4 regions of the Paraburkholderia caribensis genome follow, and region 1 is predicted to be linked to each of the others. Evidence: predicted binding sites of a transcription regulator. Region 1 holds the regulator's gene; each other region holds the start of a gene.
What was found. The regulator HrcA, encoded in region 1, represses chaperone genes, less so after heat shock. The targets are predictions, from matches to a motif close to TTAGCACTCNNNNNNNNNGAGTGCTAA.
Positions count from the first base shown of each region.

Region 2: the regulator HrcA is predicted to act here: its motif matches at 2,121-2,147, upstream of rpoH (RNA polymerase sigma factor RpoH).
Region 3: the regulator HrcA is predicted to act here: its motif matches at 2,637-2,663, upstream of C2L66_RS12530 (co-chaperone GroES).
Region 4: the regulator HrcA is predicted to act here: its motif matches at 1,974-2,000, upstream of C2L66_RS25820 (co-chaperone GroES).

Region 1 is NZ_CP026101.1:2,986,630-2,990,841, reverse strand. It holds gene recN (DNA repair protein RecN) at 1-146, opposite strand, end outside; gene C2L66_RS13215 (NAD kinase) at 234-1,136, opposite strand; gene hrcA (heat-inducible transcriptional repressor HrcA) at 1,418-2,437, shown strand; gene hemH (ferrochelatase) at 2,587-3,657, shown strand; gene C2L66_RS13200 (RNA-binding S4 domain-containing protein) at 3,733-4,140, shown strand; gene C2L66_RS41240 (hypothetical protein) at 4,112-4,212, opposite strand, start outside.
Region 2 is NZ_CP026101.1:382,383-386,594, forward strand. It holds gene C2L66_RS01685 (cytochrome ubiquinol oxidase subunit I) at 1-555, opposite strand, end outside; gene cydP (cytochrome oxidase putative small subunit CydP) at 545-817, opposite strand; gene rpoH (RNA polymerase sigma factor RpoH) at 1,131-2,066, opposite strand; gene C2L66_RS01700 (acyloxyacyl hydrolase) at 2,416-2,979, shown strand; gene C2L66_RS01705 (nuclear transport factor 2 family protein) at 3,025-3,408, shown strand; gene leuA (2-isopropylmalate synthase) at 3,536-4,212, opposite strand, start outside.
Region 3 is NZ_CP026101.1:2,822,340-2,826,551, reverse strand. It holds gene C2L66_RS12545 (MFS transporter) at 1-131, shown strand, start outside; gene C2L66_RS12540 (hypothetical protein) at 568-1,710, shown strand; gene C2L66_RS12535 (hypothetical protein) at 1,804-2,013, opposite strand; gene C2L66_RS12530 (co-chaperone GroES) at 2,737-3,027, shown strand; gene groL (chaperonin GroEL) at 3,071-4,212, shown strand, end outside.
Region 4 is NZ_CP026102.1:2,058,302-2,062,513, reverse strand. It holds gene groL (chaperonin GroEL) at 1-1,629, opposite strand, end outside; gene C2L66_RS25820 (co-chaperone GroES) at 1,643-1,933, opposite strand; gene C2L66_RS41475 (acyl-CoA dehydrogenase family protein) at 2,216-3,499, shown strand; partial or broken gene C2L66_RS41825 (nitroreductase family protein) at 3,494-3,628, opposite strand; gene C2L66_RS25805 (ABC transporter permease) at 3,696-4,212, opposite strand, start outside.

The DNA.
Region 1 (4,212 bases):
CGTGCGCCGAGCGCCAGCGCCAGCGCGTCGATGAGAATGGATTTGCCGGCACCCGTTTCGCCGGAAAAGACTGTGAAGCCGCTGTCGAATTCAAGGTCGAGCGCGGCGACGATGACGAAGTCGCGTATCGAGAGGTGGCGGAGCATGGCTCGTCTGTGTGGCGTGGCTGGCGTGAGTTGGTGTGGTGTGTTTTCGTTACGCTCGGACTTGCAGCAGGCCGCGCTGGCAGATATTCAGTCGCGTGGATCGTCTTCGTGCGACGGATATTCGTTCCAGTGCAGCTTCTTGCGCAGCGTCGCGTAATAGCTGTAGCCGACAGGATGCAGGAAAGGCACGGTATGGCGCGAGCGGCGCACGTCGATCGTGTCGTTCAGTTCCAGCGCGGTGAACGACTGCATGTCGAAGTTCACGTTGACGTCGCGGCCCGAGATGATCTGGATGCTGACCTTGGAGTCGTCCGGGATCACGATAGGGCGGTTCGACAACGCATGCGGAGCGATCGGCACGAGCACGAGGCCCTGCAGCTGCGGGTGCAGAATCGGCCCTTGCGACGAGAGCGCATAAGCCGTCGAGCCCGTCGGCGTCGCGACGATCAGCCCGTCCGAGCGCTGGTTGTACATGAAGCGGCCATCCACGGAGACGCGCAGTTCCGCCATACCCGAAAAGCCCGAGCGGTTCACGACGACGTCGTTGAATGCGAGCGCGTGGTAGATGGGCTGGCCGTCGCGCATGATCCTCGATTCGAGCAGCGTGCGCTCTTCGCGCTCGAAGGTGCCCGACAGCATCTGCGGGATAATCTCGCGCATGTCGGTGAACGGGATGTCGGTGATGAAGCCGAGCCGCCCGTGGTTGATGCCGATCAGGGGCGTCCGGTATGGCGCCAGCTGGCGGCCGATGCCGAGCATCGTGCCGTCGCCGCCAAGCACGATGGCAACGTCCGCGCGCGCGCCGATCTCCGCCGGACGCAGCGCAGGCCATTGCGTCACGCCGATTTCCTGGGCGGTTTCCGCCTCGAACACGACGTCGAGACCGAGCTTGCCGATGCACGCGGCGAGCGCGGTCAGCGGTTCCCCGATGCCCGGCGTATTGCTGCGCCCGATGAGCGCGACGGTCTTGAACTGGCTATTAGCTTGCATGCCGGCATTACACCATAGGTGGGACCTGAAAAGAACCGTGGAACGCGGCGGCACGCCCGTGGGGGCTGACGCGCGACGGCCGCGCGATGCCGGCCAGCCTTCGCCGGATTATCGTTAGAATGGTGAAGTCCTCATGACAGACGTGACGACTGTCCGGACTCATGCGATGTGGCTTCAGCGTGGGCGGGGTGCCGCGCAGGGCGCGCAAGGCTGTCGAGCCGCCGCGCCTCGTGCCGCCGCGCGCTCGCCGCCATCCGGTGGTTACGCTAAAATTTTTCGCCATGCTAGATCCTCGAGCACAAACCCTTCTGAAAACGCTGATCGAGCGGTATATCGCCGAAGGTCAGCCGGTCGGCTCGCGCACGCTTTCGCGGTACTCGGGGCTCGAACTCAGCCCGGCGACGATCCGCAACGTGATGTCCGATCTCGAGGAACTGGGGCTCGTCATCAGTCCGCATACGTCGGCGGGACGCATTCCGACGCCGCGCGGCTACCGGCTTTTTGTCGACACCATGCTCACCGTCGAGTCGGCCGCCGACGAAGACGCCGTGATGCGCGCAGTGAAGACCACGCTGCAGCCGGGCGAGCCGCAGAAAGTGGTCGCGGCCGCCGCGAGCGTGCTGTCCAACCTGTCGCAGTTCGCGGGCGTGATCCTGACGCCGCGCCGCAGCCATGTGTTCAAGCAGATCGAATTTCTGCGCCTGTCCGACAAGCGCATCCTGCTGATCATCGTGACGCCGGAAGGCGACGTGCAGAACCGCATCATGGCGACGCAGCGCGATTTCTCGCCGTCGCAGCTCACGGAAGCCTCCAATTACATCAACGCGCACTTCGCGGGCCTGTCGTTCGACGAGGTGCGCCTGCGTCTGCGCGAGGAAATCGACGAACTGCGCGGCGACATGACCACGCTGATGCACGCGGCCGTCACCGCGAGCACGGACGTCACGGATACGGGCGAAACCGTGCTGATTTCCGGCGAGCGCAATCTGCTCGAAGTGGCCGACCTTTCGTCGGACATGGCGCGGCTGCGCAAGCTGTTCGATGTATTCGATCAAAAGACGAGTCTCCTTCAGTTGCTCGACGTGTCGAGCCACGCGCAAGGCGTGCAGATTTTCATTGGCGGCGAGTCGAACCTCGTCCCGATCGAGGAAATGAGCGTGGTGACCGCGCCGTACGAGGTGAACGGCAAGATTGTCGGCACGCTCGGCGTGATCGGCCCGACGCGCATGGCCTACAACCGCGTGATTCCCATTGTCGACATCACCGCGCGACTGCTTTCGATGACGCTCAGCCAGGGGTAGCGCCGAGTCCGGCATGGTGTTCATCATGCGCGGCGTTTTTCGCCGTGCCAATTGGCCGAACGGCCAGGTATCGGCGGCAGACCGCCCCGCTATAATGGGCTTCCCGATTCATTACGTGCCGCGCGCCTGCACGGCTCTTTTTCTTGCCTATGCGCTTCGACCTCGAGCGGCCCTCGCAGAATGCTGCGGCACATCGTGTCGCCGTGTTGCTGATCAACCTCGGAACGCCCGATGCGCCGACGCCTCGCGCCGTGCGGCGCTATCTCGCGCAGTTTCTGTCCGATCCGCGCGTGGTCGAGATCCCGTCGTTCGTGTGGCAAATCATCCTGCGGCTGCTGATCCTGCCGTTTCGCGGCATCGCCTCGGCGAAGAAGTACGCCGCCGTCTGGATGCCTGAAGGCTCGCCGTTGCGCGTGCATACGGAAAAGCAGGTCGAAGGGCTGCGGCATCTGCTGCACGTGAACGACTACACGGTGATCGTCGACTATGCGATGCGTTACGGCACGCCCGGCATTCCCGCCATGCTCAACCAGCTGAAGCTGGCGGGCGCCGAACGCATCCTGCTGATGCCGATGTATCCGCAGTATTCGTCGTCGACCACGGCCACGGCTTTCGACGACGCATTCGCTGCGCTCAAGCGGATGCGCAACCAGCCGGAGATCCGCACCGTGCGCCAGTACGCGGATCATCCCGCCTATATCTCGGCGCTCGCGGCGCAGGTGAACCATTACTGGCATGTACACGGCCGCCCGGACTTCGCGGCGGGCGACAAGCTGGTACTGAGTTTCCACGGCGTACCCAAGCGCACGCTCGACCTGGGCGATCCGTATCACGAGCAATGTCAGCAGACGGCGTCGTTGCTGATGCACGCGCTCGGGCTCACAACTGTGGAGTGCCGCGTGACGTTCCAGTCGCGCTTCGGTAAGGCCGAATGGCTACAGCCCTACACGGCGCCGACGCTCAAGGAACTGGGCGCGGCGGGCGTGCATCGCGCGGACGTGTTCTGTCCGGGCTTTACGGCGGATTGCCTGGAGACTATCGAGGAAATCGGCATGGAAGTGCGTGACGAATTCGTGCACGCGGGCGGGAAAGTTTTTCACGCCATTCCTTGCCTGAACGCATCGCCTGCGTGGATCGCGGCGCTCGGCGAGATCGTCGCGCAGCACCTGCAAGGCTGGCCGGTGCAGGTGAGCGCGCCGCAAAGCGCGTCTGTTGCCTGAACTTTTCCGCGTCCGGCATGCAATCTGCATTCGTGTATCGGCTCATGGCGTCTGGAAACGCCTGAAGAAGGACTGATGAACTACAAGATTTCCACCGAACCGGGCGCTCGCTTGCGCATCGACAAATGGTTGTGGGCGGCGCGCTTCTTCAAGACGCGTTCGCTGGCAACCGATGCCGTCGAGAAAGGCCGGGTGCGGATCGGCGGCGCAAGTGTGAAGCCGGCCAAGGATGTGCGGGTCGGCGATCTGGTCGAGATCGAGATCGAACGGATCGTGTGGCAGATCCAGGTGCTCGGCGTGTGCGACGTGCGCGGACCAGCGAGCGTCGCGCAGACGCTTTACGTGGAAACCGAAGAGGGAAAGCAGAAGCGGCAGCAGGAAAACGAGCGGCGCAAGACCTATCGCGAGCCGGCCGCCGAATTGCACGGGCGGCCGACCAAGCGCGACAGACGCGTCATCGACAAATTTTCGCGTGAGGGTTGAACAGCTGTTCCATCGTCGCATGAACGCCACCATATTCAGTGGTGTGCTCGTTGACGACGCCGGACATGCAGA
Region 2 (4,212 bases), 1.1 Mb from region 1:
CTTCACCTGCGCGACGGGATTGAATATCACGGCGAACAGGCTCGACAGTTCCATGCGCATCGTTTCGTAGTTGAACTCCGCGCCGACCGGGTTGTTCATCCAGCCGTTGGCGATCAGGATCCACAGCGCGGACAGGTTCGAGCCGAGCGCGACCAGAAACGTGACCATCAGATGCTGGATGCGCGACAGCCGGTTCCAGCCGAAGAAGAACAGCCCGACAAAGGTCGATTCGAGAAAGAACGCCATCAGCCCTTCGACGGCGAGCGGCACGCCGAAAATATCGCCGACGTAATGCGAGTAGTACGACCAGTTGGTGCCGAACTGGAACTCCAGCGTGAGACCCGTGGTGACGCCCATCGCGAAGTTGATGCCGAACAGCTTGCCCCAGAACTGCGTCATGTCCTTGTAGATCGGCTTGCCCGTCATCACGTAGACGCTTTCCATGATGACGAGCAGCCACGACAGGCCGAGCGTCAGCGGCACGAACAGGAAGTGATAGAGCGCCGTGACGGCGAATTGCAGACGGGAGAGATCGACGACGTCGCTAGCGGGCATGGTTGTCACCTTGAGTCGAAGGCGGCGGTGAGGCGGACGCCGGCACCGACAGCAGCGCCTGGGCGACCTGGGCAGGCGGCAGCGACATGTTCTGCGCCTGCGGATGATTGAAGAACGCGAATTTGAGCGCGAAAAGAAGCGCGAATTTGATCGCGAGCACGATCAGGATGTCGCGGGCGAATGTCGGACCGCGAGCCCACGCGACGATGCGGCTGGCGAATGTGCGGCGGGCGGCATTCCTGTGATCTAGCGTAATGGTCATGTTTTATGGGCAACGACATCGCGCCGGTTGACCCGGCAGGACACAGTGCGCATCACTCGCGGCACTGACGCATGCACAACCATTGTAGGAATGGGACGACGGACGGGCCCGCGTCATCGTGTCGCGAGGTGGTCCGTTTCTATCACTGATAATTCACGTTCTGAGCGAGGTCAAGACAATGTCTCGACATTGATGCGGATCGACGCAATATTTGACGACGCACAAGAAAAAGCCCCGCCTTCTTGCGAAGAGCAGGGCTCTGTTTCGAGACGGTGCGGCCGGAGGACCGGCGCGCACCGCTGCTTCTCTGAGGTTACGCGTACTCGGCCAGCGCCGTGCGCATTTTCTTCATCGCGCTTGCTTCGATCTGGCGAATCCGTTCGGCCGATACGCCGAACTCGTCGGCCAGTTCGTGCAGCGTCGAGCCGCCCGAACCGTCGTCTTCCACCTGCAGCCAGCGTGCTTCAATGATGCGGCGGCTGCGCGGATCGAGCGATTCCAGCGCGCTCGCGATGCCGTCGCTATGCAGACGGTCACGCTGACGCGCGGCCAGCACGGCTGTCGGCTCGCTGTGCGAGTCGGCCAGATAGGCGATCGGGGCGAATGCTTCTTCGCCGTCTTCGACCTGGCCTTCGAGCGCGATATCGCCACCCGACAGACGCGTTTCCATCTCGGACACTTCTTCGCGCTTCACATTCAGCTCTTTCGCCAGGCCCTCGATCTCGTCCGGCGTGAACGACTGCAACCCTTGCTTGTGGCTGCGCAGGTTGAAGAACAGCTTGCGTTGCGCCTTGGTCGTCGCCACTTTCACCATGCGCCAGTTGCGCAGGATGTACTCATGGATTTCGGCCTTGATCCAATGCATTGCATAGGACACGAGGCGCACGTTCTGCGTCGGGTCGAAGCGCTTCACGGCTTTCATCAGGCCGATGTTGCCTTCCTGGATCAGGTCGGCGTGCGGCAGACCATATCCGAGGTAATTTCGCGCGATCGACACGACCAGCCGCAGGTGCGACAGGACGAGCTTGCGAGCGGAGCCAAGATTGTTTTGCTCGCGGTATTCGGTGGCGTACTGGCGCTCTTCTGCCGGCGTCAGCATCGGAATCCGGTTTACGGCCTGGATGTAGGCGTCGATGTTGCCCAGCTGGCCGGGCAGAAGCGAAGCGTGCGAGAGCGCCAGTGCACCTGCCGGAGCGGCCTTAGCCGACGACGGGCTCAGAGTACTCGGAAGGGTCAGTGTGTTGCTCACGTAGCAAACTCCTTTATTCAGACAAATGTCCGCCAAAGCGGACCACGATGGATGTTAGCACTCTCATTTCCCGAGTGCTAATACTTAGAAGCCGTAGGGGCATGAGAGTTCCCTCTCTCCTATCGAAAATACACATTCAATAGCATAGTACCTCATCTGCGGGTTTGGCACCGACCGCTTAGCATTCGTCGGCTGCAGCAGGATTTTGCAATCGTCTGTAAGATTTTTTCGCAAACAGAAGCAGTGATTTGCGGCTTTCGGTTGTTATTAAAGGGTCCGATAGTTGCTTCTATCTCTAGAATGTCGCTGCACGATGTCCCTGCTAAACCTCGCATCCGGTGGACGCACGATGGAAAAAAAGAACAAGCGCTCGTTTAATGTGGCACCGAAATGTGTCGTCGTGGCAGCGCTTTTCGGCGTATCGAGTCTCGCCTCGGCGGACCAGTTCGGCATTCAGATTGCGGGCGGTGTCGCCGATCACCACGTTCGAAAACTCGACCTTGGCTTCGTCTGGGACCCCAATCTGACGTGGTGGGAAATCGGCGGCTGGCATTTCGCGCTGCTCGGCGAGGCGCACGCCGCGTGGTGGCATACGGACGAAGGCAACGTTCACGAGGACATCGGCGAATTCGGCGTGACGCCCGTAGTGCGGTTCATCAAGAGCGCGGGTTATTTCCGCCCGTTCATCGAGGCGGGCGTCGGTGTGCGGCTTTTGACGCATCCGCGCATCTCGTCGAATTACACGCTCAGCACCGCCTTCCAGTTCGCCGATATGGTGGGTGTCGGCGCACAATTCGGCGAGCATCAGCAGTACCAGTTTGGCTACCGCTTTCAGCACGTCTCCAATGCAAGTATCAAAGAGCCGAATCCTGGTATAAATTTCCAGCAGATTTACGTGCAGTACAACTTCTGACGACCGCTGCCGTTGTCGGCGCGGTCGTCGATAGGGGCGAACGCGATGCCGGCAAAAGTGATCGAAGCGATTCGCGGGCTCGAGCGCGATCGATTTCGCGCGATGGTGGAAGGAAACGGACAGCAGCTCGACGCGCTGCTGTCGGACAACGTCATCTACGTCCACACGAACGGCAAGCGCGAGTCGAAGCAGCAGTTCATCGACGCCATCACGGCCGGGCGCCGGCGCTATCGCCAGATCGAGGTGCAGTCGCAGGACGTGCTGCCTGTCGGACGCGAGACTTGCGTTGTCACGGGGCGCGCGCTGATCGAGATGGAAGCGAATAGCGGCGCGCTGCTCTTTCCGATCGCCTACATGGCGATTCAGGCGCAGGAAGACGGCAAATGGCAGCTGATCGCCTGGCAGGCGACGCGTTGCGCAATCGAGTGACGCGGATCGCGCCATCACTCTTCACCTGACGGAGGCCGCCTCGTGAGCGGTCCGTGCGCGCTGGCGACGCTTGAGTCGCCGGCGTTTGCGCCTCTGCCGTTTTCGGATGCCGTTACGTTACTTGACGTTACGCCGCGACCCGCCGGTCGACAGTCGCCCAACCCGCACGATTGACGCCGCTGACGACGGCATCGACGACGGCCGTCATTTCGTCCTCCGCTACGCCGATGCCATGACGCATGGGCTGGTCGCCCACGCGGCTCGCGACGAACACGACCGTGCGGCCGTCCGTGGTGCGCGCCGCCTCGAACGACGTGATTTCAATGGCGTGTTTCGCCACCACCGCCATTTCCTGCGCGACCGCCTTCGCATACGCCTCGTGGCCGTCGATGCTCGCCGCTGCCGTCGCGGGCACGGCAATCTCGCGCTTGTTCCAGCGCACCGTCGATCCGTTGACGCGCTGCGCCGGGCCGTCGGCCTCGAAGTATTCGCGGGCAAAGAGCGCGCAGATCGCGTCGCCCGTCACTTCCTCGCCGGATTGATCCGCCACCTTTTGCACCGCGTGGCTGAATTCGATCTGCACGCGCCGCGGCAGCGCGAAGCCCATGCCGCGCTCGACCAGATACGTCGCGCCGCCCTTGCCGGACTGGCTGTTCACGCGGATCACGGCGTCGTAGCTGCGGCCGACGTCGGCGGGATCGATGGGCAGATACGGCACTTCCCAGACGGCGTCGGGCTGCTGCTGTGCGAAGCCCTTGCGGATCGCGTCCTGATGCGAGCCGGAGAACGCCGTATAGACGAGAT
Region 3 (4,212 bases), 160 kb from region 1:
TGCTGGCGGCGCTGGCGTTCGGGCTCGTGGTGCTGCATCGCGCGCGGTGGCTGGAATGGGCGCTGCCGAAAGAGAGCCATGTGGTCGTCGAGCCGATTCGCGCCGGCGTGCGGGTGGATAGTGGGGTTTGATGCGTTGACCTAGTTTCTGTTCTCACCCGGTGACGCGGACGCCGATACGTCGTTCTGTTGTCGATTGATCCGGCGTCTGCGCAGCATGGCGACCTTCTGTGACGGGAAGGCCGCCATGTTTTTTTTGGGGCAGCCGTTTTTCATTTGCCGGGTGCGATGGTTCTTCTGCAAAGCGTCTTGCGCCACATAGGGCGATGAAAAGTCCCGAGCAAGATTCGTCCTCTTCTATAAGTTCGTAACGTATGTGCGATAGCTAACACCGTCGCCCGATACGACATGCGATAAAGCACTCTGTTGCGCAGTTACCGGCCCTGCGGCCGGGCTGTCCGCTTTCCCGCGAAAGCGGATGGCGAGTTCCGCTCACTCTGTGGTCTGTCTTCAGTTCGACGCCGAGTCTGCCGAAATGGCATCGCGCACAATTGGTTGGGGTTCAAGCATGTCTGCCGAAACGACGCCCGCCTTGAGATTTCCGACGCCGTGCACCACGTGTGGCGGCGTGCTGTACCAGTATGTCAACTTCTGCCCCTACTGCGGCGTGAGTCGCCCGCTCGAGGCCGACCGGCCAAAGCGTGCACAGGCGCAATTGAGGGCTGTCCCCGCGCACACTCGCCGGGCACCCGCAGTCGTCGACGACCCGACGGAATGTGCTGCGCCGAACGTCGTGTGGCAAGGGGCAGGGGAGACGGAATTTTCGCCGGACGTGGTGCCCGCGTCGCTGCCACAAGCTGTGTATCGCTGGGTCGTTACGCGGGGCGCGATACCGCTGGCAGGCCTGGTTCTGCTCGGCGTGGTCGGCTATCTGTGGCTTGGGCACGGCCATACGCGCAACACCGAGGGCGGCGAACTGTCGGCAGGCGCGGACGCTCCGAGCAGCCCGATACCTCAGTACCTGCCGCCGTCGAAAGAGAGTGTGTCTTCGACGGACGTCAACGGCCAAGCCACCGTCGACAGGATCGCGCAGCCAGTCACATCTCGCGCGCCGGGCGGCGCGCAGTCGCATCGGACGATCTCCGATGCGTTGAGCGACGCAAGGGCAGGTTTCGCGCGAAACGATCTGACGCAGGCGAAAGCAGCCGTGGCGGACGCGCTGTTGCTGGCACCCGGCAACCCTGACGCATTGCGGATGCAACGCGACGTCAAGGATCGGGAAAACCAGCGGGACGTTGCGATAGGCGTGGCGAACAGCTGCGCAAACGACAAGATATGGAGTTGTGTATTCAAACTCTCCAACCAGGCGCTGGCGATCGATGCCGGCAGCGTGGAGGCTCAGGCTCTGCTTCAGCGGGCGGTTCTTTCGACAGGATGGAAGCCGCTAGGCGATAAAGCCGCACCCGCGCCGCGCAAACCGCCGCCCGTCGTTGTCAACAGTGCGCCGACGAGACTGCCGACGGGATTGCCGACGCTTCCACCCTTGCCGCCGGGCACGCCAACGGACAGCGCCGCCCGTCCGTCAGCGAACAATGCGGCGCCCGCCGCCTGGGTGGCGCCAGCCCGCGATGGCGGCGATGCGCAGACGAGCGCCATGCACGCCCCGGACGGGGGAAGCGGTTCGCCCGTTGCGTCGGTGACCACGAAGTGAGGGCGCGGGTGAACTGCGCGGCGCGGTAGGTCTGCTCGTCGCCGCCCGGCAAGTGCGAAACGGCCGCGACGCATAGACGCGGCGCAATCAATCCTATATTTCCCAATCGAACGGCTGCGCGGTCTGACTCTCGGCCGCCAGCCGCTGTCGGCCTTCCCGCGAGATCACGACGTGACTGGACGGCTCGATCGTCATCAGATCGGCCTTTTCGACGTGCGTGCTCGCTGCGCGGCTTTGCTTTCCTTCCCGCAGATACTCCAGGAAGGGCTGAAACTGACGGACGGCATGGATGGCGTTGGTCATCATTCAACCTTTAATGGCTGTATCCGGCTGTATCCGGCTGCATCCGGTTCCATCGGGAAACGGGGTTCCGAGCCGTATCGTGACGATGTCTGGCGTTCATATGACAGCCGAAAACGGACGCCCGCCTTTCGCGCCGTTTAATTCGGATATCTACGATTTCGGGTCGATCTTATCGATTGCGGTCCGATATACCTGTGCGTCATCGCACAGTATTCGGAAGCGGGATGCGGGGCTTTTCAGACACCGGCTTGTTGGCCGATTTGCACGGTCACGTTGCTTGCATCGGCGCGCCACCGGCGAACGGGACTCGCGGCGCAAAACGCAGGTCTTGGCTTCGACGTGTGGGGACGGGATCGGGCGGTGAGAATGCGTCAGGCCCCGAACGACGGGCGCTTACGGGATTTCACCTAGACGCCGCTATCTGGAGAGGAGTGCGGCATCCCGGAGCCTTTCCCGCCGTGCTCACAAGCTACTGCATATCAGTAAGTCATTGTTTGTAATGAGTTATTTTTGTCTTGCCGACCTTTTCGAAGTCGGCGGCGAACCGCGCCGACCGACGCATGGGCGATATCATTCTGTCTTCCTCCGTCTCTTCTTGAATTTGTAATCCCTCGTCCATATAATTAGCACTCACCGCACGAGAGTGCTAACAACTCCGCTGGTTGGCGGCGCCAGCCGGCATACCTCAGCGTTCTTCAGTCCCAATCAAGAGAGGATCTATCCATGAACCTTCGTCCTTTGCATGATCGCGTGATCGTCAAGCGTCTGGATCAGGAAACCAAGACCGCGTCGGGCATCGTGATCCCCGAAGCCGCAGCAGAAAAGCCGGATCAAGGCGAAATCCTGGCAGTCGGCCCGGGCAAGCGTGACGACAAGGGCGGCCTGATCGCGCTCGACGTCAAGGTCGGCGATCGCGTTCTGTTCGGCAAGTACGCAGGCCAGACCGTCAAGGTCGACGGCAACGAACTGCTGGTGATGCGCGAAGAAGACATCATGGCCGTTGTCAACAAGTAATCACTTGTCCCGGTTCATTCTCAAGAATTCAAGGAGTTAGAAGATGGCAGCTAAAGACGTCGTGTTCGGCGATTCCGCCCGTGCCAAGATGGTTGAAGGCGTGAATATTCTCGCCAACGCAGTGAAGGTCACGCTGGGTCCGAAGGGCCGTAACGTTGTTCTCGAACGCAGCTTCGGCGGCCCGACGGTCACCAAGGACGGTGTCTCGGTCGCGAAGGAAATCGAGCTGAAGGACAAGCTCCAGAACATGGGCGCGCAAATGGTCAAGGAAGTCGCTTCCAAGACCAGCGACAACGCCGGTGACGGTACGACGACGGCAACGGTTCTGGCCCAGTCGATCGTTCGCGAAGGCATGAAGTACGTCGCATCGGGCATGAACCCGATGGACCTGAAGCGCGGTATCGACCGTGCAGTCGCAGCAGCAATCGAAGAGCTGCGCAAGATCAGCAAGCCCTGCACGACCAACAAGGAAATCGCACAGGTTGGCGCGATTTCGGCGAACAGCGACACGTCGATCGGCGATCGCATCGCTGAAGCCATGGACAAGGTCGGCAAGGAAGGCGTCATCACCGTCGAAGACGGCAAGTCGCTGCAAGACGAGCTGGACGTTGTCGAAGGCATGCAATTCGACCGCGGCTACCTGTCGCCGTACTTCATCAACAATCCGGACAAGCAAGTCGCTGTCCTCGACAACCCGTTCGTGCTGCTGCACGACAAGAAGGTGTCGAACATCCGTGATCTGCTGCCGGTTCTGGAGCAAGTCGCGAAGGCTGGCCGTCCGCTGCTGATCATCGCTGAAGACGTCGAAGGCGAAGCACTGGCTACGCTGGTCGTCAACAACATCCGCGGCATCCTGAAGACGGTGGCTGTCAAGGCTCCGGGCTTCGGCGACCGTCGCAAGGCAATGCTGGAAGACATCGCGATCCTGACGGGTGGTCAGGTCATCGCTGAAGAAACCGGCCTGACGCTCGAAAAGGCAACGCTGAACGAACTGGGTCAAGCGAAGCGTATCGAAGTGGGCAAGGAAAACACGACGATCATCGACGGCGCTGGCGAAGCAGCAAGCATCGAAGCGCGCGTGAAGCAGGTTCGCACGCAAATCGAAGAAGCGACGTCGGACTACGACCGTGAAAAGCTGCAAGAGCGCGTGGCCAAGCTGGCTGGCGGCGTTGCAGTGATCAAGGT
Region 4 (4,212 bases), on a different replicon from region 1:
GCCAGGACCACCCGCGCCCGGACCGCCCGGCGCAGCAGCGGGCGCTGCGTCCTTGGGCGCTTCATGCACGGTGGCGTCCGTCGTCAGCAGCAGGCTGGCCACGGATGCCGCATTTTGCAGCGCGGTACGCGTGACCTTGGTCGGATCGACGACACCCGTTTCGACGAGATCGCCGTACTGACCCGTGGCCGCGTTGTAGCCGTAGTTGCCCGAACCTTCCGCGACCTTGGCGACGATTACGCTCGCTTCCTCGCCTGCATTCGCGACGATCTGGCGCAGCGGTTCTTCGAGCGCACGGCGCACGATGTTGATGCCGGCATTCTGGTCGGCATTCGCGCCCTTCAGCTCGGCGATCGCCTGCTTCACGCGGATCAACGCCACGCCGCCGCCCGGCACGATGCCTTCTTCGACGGCCGCGCGCGTAGCGTGCAGCGCATCGTCGACGCGATCTTTCTTCTCTTTCACTTCGATCTCGGTCGCGCCGCCCACCTTGATGACGGCCACGCCGCCCGCAAGCTTCGCCACCCGTTCCTGCAGCTTCTCGCGGTCGTAGTCGGACGTTGCCTCGGCGATCTGCGCGCGAATCTGCTTCACGCGTGCCTCGATGTTGACTTTCTCACCTGCGCCGTCGATGACCGTGGTGTTCTCCTTGCCGACCTCGATGCGCTTGGCCTGGCCCAGTTCGGCGAGCGTGGCTTTTTCGAGCGTCAAGCCGGTCTCTTCTGCGATCACCTGGCCGCCCGTCAGAATCGCGATGTCTTCGAGCAGTGCCTTGCGACGGTCGCCGAAGCCGGGTGCCTTGACGGCCACTGTCTTCAGGATGCCGCGAATGTTGTTCACGACCAGCGTCGCGAGCGCTTCGCCTTCCACGTCTTCTGCGATGATCAGCAGCGGGCGTCCCGACTTCGCCACCTGTTCGAGCACGGGCAGCAGATCGCGGATGTTCGAGACCTTCTTGTCGTGCAGCAGGATGAACGGCTCTTCGAGCACGGCGAGCTGGCGGTCCTGATTGTTGATGAAATACGGCGACAGATAGCCGCGATCGAATTGCAGGCCTTCGACCACGTCGAGTTCGTCGGCCAGCGACTTGCCGTCTTCGACGGTGATCACGCCTTCCTTGCCGACGCGGTCGATGGCTTCTGCAATGCGCTGACCGATCGATTCTTCACCGTTTGCCGAGATGGTCGCAACCTGTGCAATCTCCTTGCTGGTGGTGGTCGGCTTGCTGATCTTCGCGAGTTCTTCGACGGCGGCGATCACCGCCTTGTCGATGCCGCGTTTCAGATCGAGCGGATTGAGTCCTGCCGCCACGTACTTCTGGCCTTCGCGCACGATGGCCTGCGCGAGCACGGTGGCCGTCGTCGTGCCGTCACCTGCGGCATCGCTGGTTTTCGACGCGACTTCCTTCACGAGTTGCGCGCCGATGTTCTGCAACTTGTCCGCAAGCTCGATTTCTTTTGCCACGGACACGCCGTCCTTGGTGACGATGGGACTGCCGAAACTCCGTTCGAGCACGACATTGCGGCCTTTCGGGCCGAGCGTCACCTTGACGGCATTGGCGAGCAGGTTGACGCCTTCCACCAGTTTCGAGCGTGCGTGATCGCTGAAAGCGACTTCTTTGGCTGCCATGATTGAATTCTCCTCAGGATTGAACGACCGCGACGATATCTTCTTCGCGCAGCACCAGCAGTTCGTCGCCGTCGACCTTCACCGACTGGCCCGAGTACTTGCCGAACAGCACGCGTTCGCCGACCTTCAGATCGGGTTCGATACGCTTGCCGTCGTCGCCGCGACGGCCCGGCCCGACGGCCACGATTTCGCCCTGATCCGGCTTTTCGGCGGCGCTATCGGGAATCACGATGCCCGATGCAGTACGGGTTTCCTGATCGAGACGCTTCACGATCACGCGATCATGTAACGGACGCAAACTCATCTGTTCCTTCCTTCCAGGCAAATGAAAAATGGGACTCTCGCTGGCACTCTCATGCGGCGAGTGCTGACTGAGAGCCGAGTATAAAAAGCGAGCTGTGCACGCTCCAATAATCGTTTTGCAGAAACTTAACCGGCCGCGCGAGATTAGCAATGCACGTAGCGGCGTATAGGCACAAAGGTGCGCTACGCGGTCTGGCGCATATCGTTATCGGCTTTTGTTGGTTGCAGCGCCGTGTTGGCGGCGCTTAGTCTGGAGGGCTGTGAACCTGTCCGGAGACTGTCGATGAGTACGATTCCCGCCGCCCCGCACGACGCCGCCAGCGGCGCCGACGATGCGGAACTCGACGCACGCTTTGCGCCTGTATTCGAGCGGATTGCCGCCGGCAGCATCGAGCGCGAGCAGAATCGGGAACTCGCCTACGAAGCCGTGCGCTGGCTGAAGGAAGCGGGATTTACCGCGTTGCGCGTGCCGAAGCGTTATGGCGGCAGCGGCGTGAGCCTGCCGCAATTCTTTCGTCTTTTGACGCGGCTCGGCGAGGCCGATTCGAATCTGCCGCAGATCTTGCGGCTGAATTCGGGCTTTATCGAAAGCCGGCTCGAAAGCGACGACGAAGCACTGCGCGAGCGCTGGCTGCCGAAGATTGCGGCGGGCGAAACCGTTGGTGCGGCGATCTCCGAACGTACGGGCAGCACGCACAACACCGTCACACTGGTAGCGGACAAGGGCGGCAATGGCTGGTGGCTGAATGGCGAGAAGTACTACAGCACGGGCGCGCTCTACGCGGACTGGATCGACGTTGCCGCCCATGACAGCACCGACGACGTGCGCGTGGTGGTGCGCGCGGACGCACCGGGTGTCGCGCGCATCGACGATTGGGACGGATTTGGCCAGCGTCTGACGGCAAGCGGCACGACGCGCTTCGAGTCGGTGCATGTGACAGACGATCAGCTGCTGGTGCGTTACAAGGCGTCGGAGCCGCGCCGCAATACTTCATTGACGGCGTTCTATCAGACTGTCCATCTTGCGACGCTGACAGGCATTGCGCGGGCCGTGCTGCGTGACGGCGTGGCCTTTGCGCAGGGGCACACGCGAACCTTCGGCGTACCTGGCCGCTCCAGTCCGCGTGACAATCCGCTTGTGCATCGCGTAGTCGGGCGCCTCGCCAGTCTCGCGTATTCGGCGGAGAGCATCACGGCATCGGTCGCGCGCTCGCTGGAAAGCGCCTATCAGGCGCGACTCGCGGGACACGCAACGAAGGAAACGTATATCGCGCTCGATATCGAGGCGTACCAGGCGCAGCAAATCGTGATCGAACAGGTGCTGGAAGCGGCAACGCTGGTGTTCGAAGTGGGCGGCGCCTCGGCAACCAGCGAAACGCGACGGCTGGACCGTCACTGGCGCAATGCGCGCGTGCTGGCTTCGCATAACCCGGCGATCCAGCGTGAAGCGGCCGTGGGCAACTATCATCTGAACGGCACGCCGTCCAACGAACGCTTCAGTCTCGCGCATTCGCGCAGTGAACTGGAGCGCGCAGCGGCCGGTCAAGCGGTTGCCGTCAACGGATAACTCGCTGAGAAAGCCGGGAAAGCGGTCCCCGCGTGCCGTGCCGCGACGCGCATGCACAAAGCGCCACGGTTGCGAGTTATACGAAGCGGGCGCCCGGCGCGCCGCTTCGAGGAAGGTCAGCAGCGAGGCTCAGGCGCATCCGACGTGACGGACCGGTTCACTGCGTGTCAACAACGCGTCGGCGTGATACAGGGATCTACTGATCCCGCATCGCCACATCACTCGACAGGCGCGCGGCAATGGCGCGCGCCGCGAGATCCAGCAGAAAACCCAGCACGCCGATTACGAGGATGACGGCCGTCAGCTCCGAATACGCGAGCCGGTCGCGGGTATCGAGAATCAGATAGCCGAGTCCCGCGCTCACGCCGAGCATTTCCGCAGGCACCAGCACGATCCACAAGATGCCGATAGCGAGTCGCACGCCAGTGAGCACATGTGCAGCGACGCCCGGCACATAGATATGCCAGAGCATTTCCGCGCGCGTGGCGGCGAGGCTTTCGCCAAGCTGGATCCAGCGCCGGTCCAGATGTGCGACGCCTGACGCCGTGCTCATCACGAGCGGCCACACAGCGGCGAACGCGAGCAGAAAATACACCGCACGATCGCCGACGCCGAGCGACATCACGGCCAGCGGCATCCACGAAAGGGGCGAGATCATGCGCAGGAATTGCAAGGTGGGCGAGAGCGTCTGTTCGAGCCAGCGCAAACGGCCG